Regions from separate parts of the Paenibacillus sp. G34 genome, predicted to be linked through region 2. Evidence: riboswitches for the same ligand, from Rfam matches in the RefSeq annotation. Region 2 holds a riboswitch; the other holds the start of a gene.
The links. A riboswitch is a leader RNA that binds a small molecule or an ion and turns the genes downstream of it on or off. The one in region 2 is predicted to bind FMN.

Region 1 (5,180 bases), 370 kb from region 2:
GAATGAAATTTAAAAATGAAAACGGTCACCACAGCATTAGATGTATTGGTTATTCAGAATGAAGATACTTGGGATCAATGTAACTGGATTGTCCCATTGTCCAAGGCTCTGGAGGGGCTGAACGCCGAACAGGCTGCCTGGGTTCCTCCTTCAGGTGGACAGAGCATATGGCAGCTAGCCAATCATATGTTTTATTACAATCAACGGATTTTGGAACGTCTTCAGGGAAAAGAACCGTCTGTACCCGTTGCAGATTCCAACGTAGCTACGTTTGGGATATCCGGCGATCCATCAAACGAAGCTGGCTGGAACAAACTTATGGAACAAACCACGAAACTGGCTGAGCAGTTGCGCGATACCCTTTCTACATTAGAGGAAGCGAAACTTGAAGAAGCTTATATGGATTCCGAAGACAACTGGGCTCAGACGCTTGCCCGCTGGGTTCTGCACGATGCTTATCATGCAGGTCAGATTGTGCAGTTACGGAGGCAACAGGGATGCTGGAGTATTGTTTTCTAAAAAAACACTTGAACTGATAGCGTTTACAGGAATAAGATGAACTTCATAAGGTTACAACTTGTTCAATACACTAATTAATTGAATAGGATCTTCGGGGTAGGGTGCAATTCCCAACCGGCGGTGATGTTCTTATAGAACCAGCCCGCGACTCGCTGTTTAAGGTTCCGACCTGGTAGTAGCGACTGACTTGGTGCGATTCCAAGGCCGACGGTATAGTCCGGATGAGAGAAGATCAACACAACGGCAAGCCGTATTTGGGAAGTCTTTTTCCCTGACGCCTTGTCTTTGAATGGTCCCCCGTTTATTTGGCATACGCCAAGGACGGGGGATTTTGTCGATTTTGCCAACTGAAGATTCCGTGTTCTGACGAAGGAGTCCTGAATATGGAAAACACATCAACAGCATCAACGATTTATCGCAAGGAACGAAGCAACACCGGATTTTGGCTGGTTGTGCTGGGCGCAGCCCTCTGGGGTGTAGACCCGTTATTCCGCATCCTTTTGCTAAAAACGATGACTTCTACACAGATTGTTCTAATCGAACACATCATCGTCAGCCTTGTTGCGCTACCGGTATTATGGAAGTTCCGGGATGATCTGAAGAAACTGCGTGCGCGTCACTGGATTGCTGTTATCTTTATCTCTTGGGGCGGCTCAGCCCTGGCAACGGTATTATTCACTTTGGCGCTTACCCATAATGATCCCAACACGGTATTGTTATTGCAAAAAATGCAGCCACTCTTCGCGATTGTACTTGCGAAATTAATATTAAAAGAAACATTGCCACGTCACTTCGGCGGACTGTTCATCATTGCGCTGGCAGGAACATATCTGCTAACGTTTGGCTTCTCCCTACCGCTCGGCAACTGGAATAACTGGATTCATGCAGGTAGCCTGCTGTCTCTTGGTGCCGCAGCTTTGTGGGGTGGATCTACCGTTATGGGGCGATTAATGCTTGGGCAAGCTCGTTATGAGACGGTCACCTCCCTTCGCTTTGTCGTTGCACTTCCGCTCCTGATCTTCATGACCTGGAATGAAGGTGCACCTTGGACACTTCCCGCAGGTACAGGCGCACAGGCTGCTGTCATTCTGAATATTTTGGGGCAGGCACTATTGCCTGGCTTGCTCAGTCTGCTTCTTTACTATAAAGGATTGTCTTCAACCAAAGCTTCTGTAGCAACCCTGGCGGAACTCAGCTTCCCGATGGCTGGTGTACTCGTGAACTGGATTGCCTTCCGTACGCTGATAACCTGGGAGCAATTGCTTGGCTTTATCCTGATCTGGATCGCACTATTCCTGATCTCCAAACAGCAGGAACGCTCTACACCGATTGCCGAGGCCGCACCCAAACTTCGCACAGAGTAATACATTTTCATCTGGTACAAATAATATAAGCACTGTTTCACCTTCCGAGGTGAGCAGTGCTTTTCTTCTGCCGTTTTTTCTTCTATTGTGATGGCTTGATGTTTTGTCTTTTGTCTGTCTAGGTGGTACGATGGCTTATGGAACTTGGAACATGAAATCATTAAGGAACTATTTTCAGAGAGGAACGATTACTAATGTCTTCATTCTCATATACCTCCTATGACGCTATAGGGCTCGCCGAACTTATTCGCTCCCGGGAAGTAACCCCGGTTGAAATGCTCGAAGCTGCCTATGCACGTCTGGAAGAAGTCAATCCACAGCTCAATGCAGTCATTCGTACATATGAAACACGTGCTCGGCAGGAAGCCAGCATGGTTAAGCCTGGGGAACAGCCATTTGCAGGTGTGCCGTTGCTCCTCAAAGATATTTCTCAATCTTTGGAAGGAGAATTTCTTACCTCTGGATCACGTCTGTTCAGCGAACATCGTGCTCTTCGCAGCTCCAATTTCGTAACTCGTTTGCTCGAAGCAGGTTTTATTGTGATCGGACATACGAATACACCGGAATTTGGGTTGAAAAATATAACCGAGCCACGTCTACACGGGCCAACACGCAATCCGTGGAATGTGAATCATTCCCCAGGCGGCTCAAGCGGCGGTGCCGCTGCCGCTGTAGCATCAGGCATCGTGCCGCTTGCCGGCGCAAGTGATGGCGGTGGTTCCATTCGAATTCCCGCTTCCTTCAGCGGTTTGTTTGGGCTAAAACCAACCCGCGGACGCACTCCCGTTGGTCCGGGCGTTGGACGCCAGTGGCAAGGAGCCTCGATAGATTTTGCAGTATCTCGCTCTGTCAGAGACAGTGCTGCACTGCTGGATACGCTCCAGATTATCCAACCGGAAGCCGCATTTCATGCACCATTATTCCCGGGAAGTTACCTTGCTGATATGAACTATCCGCATCAACGCAAGTGGCGTATCGCATATACGACGGATTCACCTGTTGGCACGCCTGTCAGTGAAGACGCCAAGGAGGCGGTGATGAAACTGGTCCGTTTCCTGGGAACTCAGGGGCATCATGTGGAGGAAAAGTTAAGTCCAGTCAATGGCGTACGCCTGATGGAGAACTATTATATGATGAACAGCGGTGAGATGGCTGCGATGATCTCCTCCATGGAACGTAGCTTGGGTCGCTCACTCACCGCAGATGATATGGAGATTGAGTCTTGGGTACTGGCTGAAGCGGGCAAAAAAGTATCTGCTGCTGAATTTGTTCATAGTTTGGCCGAATGGGACGTGGCGGCTGCGCAGATGTCTACCTTGTTTGAACGGTATGATTTTTACATCACACCTGTCAATGCTTTTCCAGCACCACGGGTTGGCGAACTGACGCCACATGCGGAACAGATTCAACATCTAATGTCCGTCAGTGATTTCGATAAAACGGCGCAACAAGAGCTGATCTATGAGATGTTCAAGCCGAGCCTTACGTACACCCCGTTCACGCAGCTTGCAAATCTGACAGGCCAACCCGCCATTAGTCTTCCTATACATTTGACTGCAGAAGGATTGCCAATGGGTGTTCAGGTTATGGCAACCAAAGGCCGTGAAGATTGGTTATTACATCTGGCGGGACAACTTGAAAATACAGAACTGTGGGTTGGCATGCAGAACAATCCGATGTTTCCAACCTCGACAAAAGCTTAAAATAGTTATAAAAGTGGAAAGAAGCCAGCAGAACATAACTGTTTGGCTTTTTTTTAGTGGAACAGAAATCGCATCAGGCAGTGAACCTGAATCGTTTTTGATTAATTCTTTAGTCCATGTGACTATCTTGGATGATAATTACAATTGTCCATGTAACCATCTTTCTGACAATAGATTTTAGTTAACATAATAATGATGTTGTAAACTTAAATTTCGGACTACTTCTCCACCGGAATAAAATTTGCTCGCCATGTAAACCCTACTGTAGTGAAAAAAATAACTTAGTAGGAGGGATCAGCGATGGGAATTTTAAGTGGAAATCCTAAAAACGAGCCCATGCATTATGGAGAAATCTATAGTGTATGGGAGTGCTCAATGGTAGCCAAAGGAGCTGTCTCTTGTTATCAGGCTTATATGAATCACGCCGGAGACAAAGATTTGAAAAAAATTTTAGAAGACTTGCTGGATCAGGCCAGACTGGAAATTAAAGAATGTGACGCCTTACTAACCGAGAACGGTATCACGCCCGCTCCGACTCTTCCAGAGAGACCCGTTGTGGCATTAGAGGACATTCCTCCTGGTGCAAGGTTTACTGATCCAGAGATCGGTGCCAAAATTGCAGCTGATACTGCTCTTGGATTAGTCGCCGCGAGTCAGACTATTGGCCAATCCATCCGTGAGGATATTGGTGCACTGTTTGCGAAGTATCACGTTACCAAAACGGCACTGGGTGTGCGAATTCTCCGTTTGAGTAAAGAAAAAGGATGGCTTATTCCCCCGCCGCTACAAGTGAAAAGGCCGGATGGCGAATAGTCCTGTGATATCAAACGAATTAAATAAAGACATTTAATAATGATTTAAACACACAACATTAAAGAAGCCGAGATGAGGATAATAACATATTCCTCTTCTTGGCCTCTTTTGTGTTCAGAAATGAACTAGACTTTCTTATCTCCCGACTCGTAATTGAAGTATTCTACATCCACATACCCTTGTTCTCTTTCATGATTCAAGTTATATACTCCAACGCGATTTCCACGATAATGTCCCCATCCCAGTGGATAGACATCCCCAAAGGGAATAAATTTCTCGCCATCGAGGCTATATTCATACCTGTTTTCACCACGCAAGTTCCAAATGGATCTCAACCATAGGGTAGTCGCATCAGCATCAATAGATGGTCCCCATTTGATTGTACCTGATTGATTGAACTTCAATGCCCGAGATCCTTGCTGCTGATGAATACCAATCATACAATAGCTTTGTCCAAAATGGCATAGACCCGCTTCCTGGTCATCCACCATTCCACTTAGATCATACTTGGCAGTCACTACGTTATGAGGAACACGATACGCCCGTTGGGAAAGAGTGTTTGAGATTTTAAAGAAATCATTCTTCTCCAAAGGTACACTTGCATGCAAACGCAAATATCCTGGTCTCTCTGTTAAAGACCACATATCCGCTTTGGGCTGGTGGTTCCACCCCCAATGAGACTGCAGTACCCGGCTATTGAAATCATCATTCACGGTTAAGATCGTTTTTGAATAGCCATGAATTGGTTTTGTGCCTCCCCATACCATCTCTCCAACACCAT
Region 2 (5,180 bases):
GCCTTTGTTCCGGCACGTTCAATCGCCTGTTCGATGTTCTCCGTGGTAACCAGTCCGAAGATGGTAGGTACACCTGTTTTCAGGTTAATCGCTGCTACCCCTTTCGCCATCTCGTTGCAGACATAATCATAATGTGTTGTTGATCCACGGATAACCGTTCCTAAAGTGATGACTGCATCATACTTGCCGCTTTCGGCCATTTTCTGTGCAATAAGCGGGATTTCGAAAGCTCCTGGCACCCAGGCTACATCCACTTCATTGTCCTGCACGCCGTGACGTTTGAATGCATCCAGCGCTCCACTAAGCAACTTGCTCGTAATGAACTCATTAAACCGTCCAACGACCACGCCATATTTTAAACCTTCCGATACTAAATGTCCTTCAAAATAATTAGGCATTATCGTCATCTCCCTGTCGATATATGATGTTTTAGCTTCTACTGCTTACCGTGTAAATCCCAATATTTATATCAGAAAACCAGCATGTTCGGTTAATTACTGTTCGTTCTGTTCAATATCATCAAACTTGAGCATATGCCCCAGTTTAGCTTGCTTGGTGTGAAGATAAGCGGTATTATCCACATTCTCCTTCATCTGAATCGGCACACGTTCTACCACTTCCAGACCATATCCTTCCAAACCTTTGATCTTACGTGGATTATTCGTTAACAACCGAATTTGACGAACGCCGAGATCCTTCAAGATCTGAGCCCCGATACCATAATCACGCAGATCAGCAGCAAAACCAAGCTTCAGATTGGCATCTACGGTGTCGAGACCTTCCTCTTGCAACTTGTAAGCCTTAAGTTTGTTGATCAGACCAATCCCGCGACCTTCCTGTCTCATATAGAGCAGTATGCCGTTCCCCTCATCATGAATCTGTTTCAGTGCCGCATCAAACTGCGGACCACAGTCGCAGCGGTGAGAGTGGAATACGTCGCCCGTCAAACATTCGGAGTGTACACGGACCAATACAGGTTTGGAGCCGTCAATCTCGCCTTTGACCAATGCGACATGTTCTTTATGATCCACAGCATTGGTATACGCCACCGCTTGAAATTCTCCAAAATCGGTTGGCATGCGTACAGACACTTCACGCTGAACCAGCTGCTCCTTCTCATTCCGGTAACGAATCATGTCCTGAATACTGATTAGCTTCAGATCATGCTTACGTGCAATCTCCTGCAAGTCTGGAAGTCTGGCCATCGTGCCATCTTCCTTGATTACCTCACAGATGACACCTGCAGGGTAAGAGCCGCACATGATTGCAAGATCTACTGCGGCTTCCGTGTGTCCGGCACGACGCAGCACACCGCCATCTTTAGCAATCAGCGGGAACATATGGCCCGGCTTGCGGAAATCACTGCTTTTCGCGTTCGGGTCAATCAAACCTTTAACGGTGATTGAACGCTCATGCGCCGAAATGCCTGTCGTAGTATCCATGTGATCCACAGAGACCGTGAATGCCGTCCCGTGAAAATCCGTATTTTGCTGAACCATCGGTTTAAGGTTCAATTCGTCTGCTCGATGCTGTGTAATCGGAACACAGACTAAGCCTCTACCTTCGGTAATCATGAAATTGATAACTTCCGGGGTCGCCTTTTCCGCCAAAGCAATAAAATCGCCTTCATTCTCCCGGTCCTCATCATCCACCACAATGACGGGTTTCCCCCGCATCAAATCATATATAGCTGCTTCGATTGAGTCCAGAATGGATGGCTCGGATTGTTCTGACATCGGCTGCACCTCCTGTTTCCGGTTTATTTTGATGAATACATTTTTTTTGCGCAAATAAAATAAGGATTATTCAAATCCATCTTTATGTTGTATAGATCGATCGAGCTTTAGGCAAATCCGTGATTCGAGAGAAACTCTTCGCTAATACTACGCGGCTTGTCTTTACTCTTTCCTGGATTACCTTTGCCGTACTGCAACAGATGATCTACATATTTACCCAAAATATCACACTCAATGTTGACTTTATCTCCCGTTTTTTTCATGTTAAGCACCGTTTCCCCAATCGTATGAGGAATAATGGAAACCGTGAAGGAACTTTGGGTCGTTTGCACCACAGTCAGGCTAATTCCATCCAGAGTTACCGAACCTTTCGGAATCAAAAATTGGAAAAGTTCATGGTCATCCGGCCTGATTTCAAATACAACCGCATTCTGATCCCGCGTGATGCTACCAATGACTCCAGTTCCATCGACGTGCCCCTGCACAATATGCCCGCCAAATCGTCCACCGGACAACATGGCTCGTTCCAGATTAACCTTGCTTCCAGATTGGAGTTGACTCAGATTCGTATGACGGTACGTTTCAGGCATGACGTCTGCCGTAAAACCTCCGCCTTCAAGCGTAGTAGCTGTCAGACAAACCCCGTTAACTGCGACGCTGTCTCCAATCTTAAGATCATCCATAATGACAGAAGCTCCGATGTTCAGAACCAAGGCTTCGCCTTTACGGCCAATGCGCCGGATCTGACCTACTTCTTCCACCAAACCCGTAAACATACTGCCGCCTCCTAATCTAAAACTGTGTACATATTTTGATGTCGCACGCATCCTTGCGAGTCCAAATCAATGTGATGCATTACTCTGGCTTATTCTGGCCAAACCGGAATGCCGCCAATACTGATATTATCCCCAACTTGCTCAATTTCCAGCTGATGCAATTGGATCGCCTGACTCATGCGCTCTACGCCTTCAAAACGGAAGCTTCCAGGTGTATCATATCCACCTACAATCTTCGGAGCGATAAACATAAGCAACCGATCTACGAGCCGTGCTTCTAGCATCGCACCATTCAGTGTGCCGCCGCCTTCCAGCAAAATGGAGCCAATATCACGCTCTCCCAGTTTGCTCAGCCCGTGCAGCAAATCTACGCGCGGCCCCGGGCCGCAGCGGATTACCTCAACACCGTAAGCTTCAAGGCGCTCTGCCGCTTCCTGGCTAGCCTCATCGGTAGTAAGCACCCACGTTGGCGCAAGGCCATCCTTGACCATTTTGGAGCCTACAGGCAGACGCAGCTTGGAATCCACTACGATCCGTACCGGACTAATCCCTTCTACTTGCAAACGGGTAGTCAGCTCTGGATTGTCGGCGATAACCGTATCCACACCAACCATAATACCTTGATGACGATGGCGAAGCGCATGTACAATTTCACGTGCCGGTTCGTTGGAGATCCATTTGCTGTCTCCGCTGCGAGTAGCAATTTTGCCATCCAGTGTAGATGCTGTTTTGAGGGTAACGAAAGGCAGCCCTGTTGTAATAAATTTAATAAACTTTTCATTCATACGTCTTCCGCGTTCGCGCAAAACACCCACTTCAACCTCGATACCTTGTTTACGAAGCATACTGATACCTGTGCCAGATACCTGTGGATTCGGGTCTTCACAACAGACGACCACCCGTTTGACCTTCTCATGAATCAAACGTTCGCTGCAGGGCGGAGTTTTACCGTAATGACTGCAAGGTTCAAGCGTTACGTAGACGGTACTGCCCTCCGCATCGCTTCCAGCCATGTTAAGTGCATGCACTTCCGCATGCCCGGTACCTCTCTTCAGATGGCTTCCGAGACCAACAACTCGTCCATCCTTAACTACGACACATCCCACGACAGGATTAATTCCAGTCTGTCCTTGTGACCGTTCTGCCATATCCAGTGCTAACGCCATATAAAATTCATCATTGATCATTTCCATATATTGTTCACCCCACGGTTATAATCTTGAACTAAAAAATCCCCACCGAACAATCCGTTCCGGTGGGGATGATGAGAGACTACTGTCATCTACAGGAGTGAATGGTGTACAACCATAACGACACTTCACCAAATCCGCATAACAGGCAAGTGAAAACAAACACATACCTTGTTGAATACAACATATTAGGTAAAGAGCTCTTTTGTTACGGTATTATGTACAGAAAAACTCATTAAAAATAAGCTTTCCCTACACAACATCAAATCAGATGATAAATGCTGTGTAACATCACTCCTGCGGAGTGCAGCCTGCTTGGCATACACCCACTCCTTCTCCCATCCAGACTATACTGTCGGTTCTGGAATCACACCAGATCAGCCATCTGCCGTAGGCAGACAGGTCACGGACTTTGCCATGTCGTATGGTAAACTTAATTCCTCGACATATGCATCACCGCCGGTAGGGAATTACACCCTGCCCTGAAGGATCGCTTTCGTTATTAATTGGATGTTAGCACTTTAATGTCAAAAAATCAATTTATTTTTGTTTCTTTTTGTCACATACTAACTTTTAATAAGCATTATATTAGAAAATCCGCATCTCTCATGAGACACGGATTTCAATCAACCACGGAAAAAATAAAGTCTAGAGGTCAGGAAAACACCAGCTTGCCATGTGCCTCAAATCCTTTGCAGCGTGGAACGGAACACTCCCAGGTTTCGGCTGGGAAGCAGCAGGGGCTGCCATATCCCTGGCGACTCTTCTTACCCAGCTCGTGGAGTCGATTCCGCTTGCTGAACATAGCCAGCGTTCATCTGGCCTCGGACGAACGGTTAAAATAAGTTCTTCTTTTCCTGGCATTTCAGGGAATACACCCTCCAAATATTCGACGATAGCACGTTTGTCCTTCACTTCATGACAGTAGACGGTCACCCAAGCGCCACTAAGTACTTTCACCGCATATACGTCTCCTGGCTGCACCTCACCTATGCCGGCATCTGGAGATTTTTTCGGTACCTTGGCTTTGGAACCCACACCTCGTCTGCTTTCGAATGCACCAATAACGGTCTCACTCGACTGTGGATTCGGTTCAGGCTTGTCTCCTAGCGCCACATCACTGCAATCGAACCCATCGAAAATTCGGGACAGATTGTCCTCGTTAATTCCGACAGATGAATCCCACCATGCCAAAGGAGCCTGGACCTCAACTCGGGTGTTAGGTCTCTTGTCGCGTTCGGCATAAGATGTGAAGGCTGTAATCATTCCTGGCTGTTCTGGCGTGTCCAAAATGCCGACCAGTGCCAGCGTTTCAAGTAGATCACGATATACATATATCTTTTTCGAAGGCAGCAGTTGTTCTTTTTTGAGCGCATCTGCTGCCTTGCTGTAACGCGTTTTGGGAGGCAGGTTGCGCAATACCGTCAATACGGCGCGCAGCGTCCAGCGATCATATTCATTCGGAACCGGAGGTTCCT

Region 1: linked by a shared signal. The riboswitch ahead of AC1VYS_RS16200 (DMT family transporter) and the one ahead of ribD (bifunctional diaminohydroxyphosphoribosylaminopyrimidine deaminase/5-amino-6-(5-phosphoribosylamino)uracil reductase RibD) in region 2 are both predicted to bind FMN.

What each region holds. Positions count from the first base shown of each region.
Region 1 covers NZ_CM166469.1:3,596,192-3,601,371, forward strand. The annotation lists gene AC1VYS_RS16195 (DinB family protein) at 16-519, shown strand; FMN riboswitch at 603-756, shown strand; gene AC1VYS_RS16200 (DMT family transporter) at 903-1,883, shown strand; gene AC1VYS_RS16205 (amidase) at 2,078-3,586, shown strand; gene AC1VYS_RS16210 (DUF3231 family protein) at 3,887-4,399, shown strand; gene AC1VYS_RS16215 (glycoside hydrolase family 43 protein) at 4,525-5,180, opposite strand, start outside.
Region 2 covers NZ_CM166469.1:3,969,407-3,974,586, forward strand. The annotation lists gene ribH (6,7-dimethyl-8-ribityllumazine synthase) at 1-398, opposite strand, end outside; gene AC1VYS_RS17935 (bifunctional 3,4-dihydroxy-2-butanone-4-phosphate synthase/GTP cyclohydrolase II) at 495-1,736, opposite strand; gene ribE (riboflavin synthase) at 1,844-2,512, opposite strand; gene ribD (bifunctional diaminohydroxyphosphoribosylaminopyrimidine deaminase/5-amino-6-(5-phosphoribosylamino)uracil reductase RibD) at 2,602-3,705, opposite strand; FMN riboswitch at 4,029-4,196, opposite strand; gene AC1VYS_RS17950 (hypothetical protein) at 4,351-5,180, opposite strand, start outside.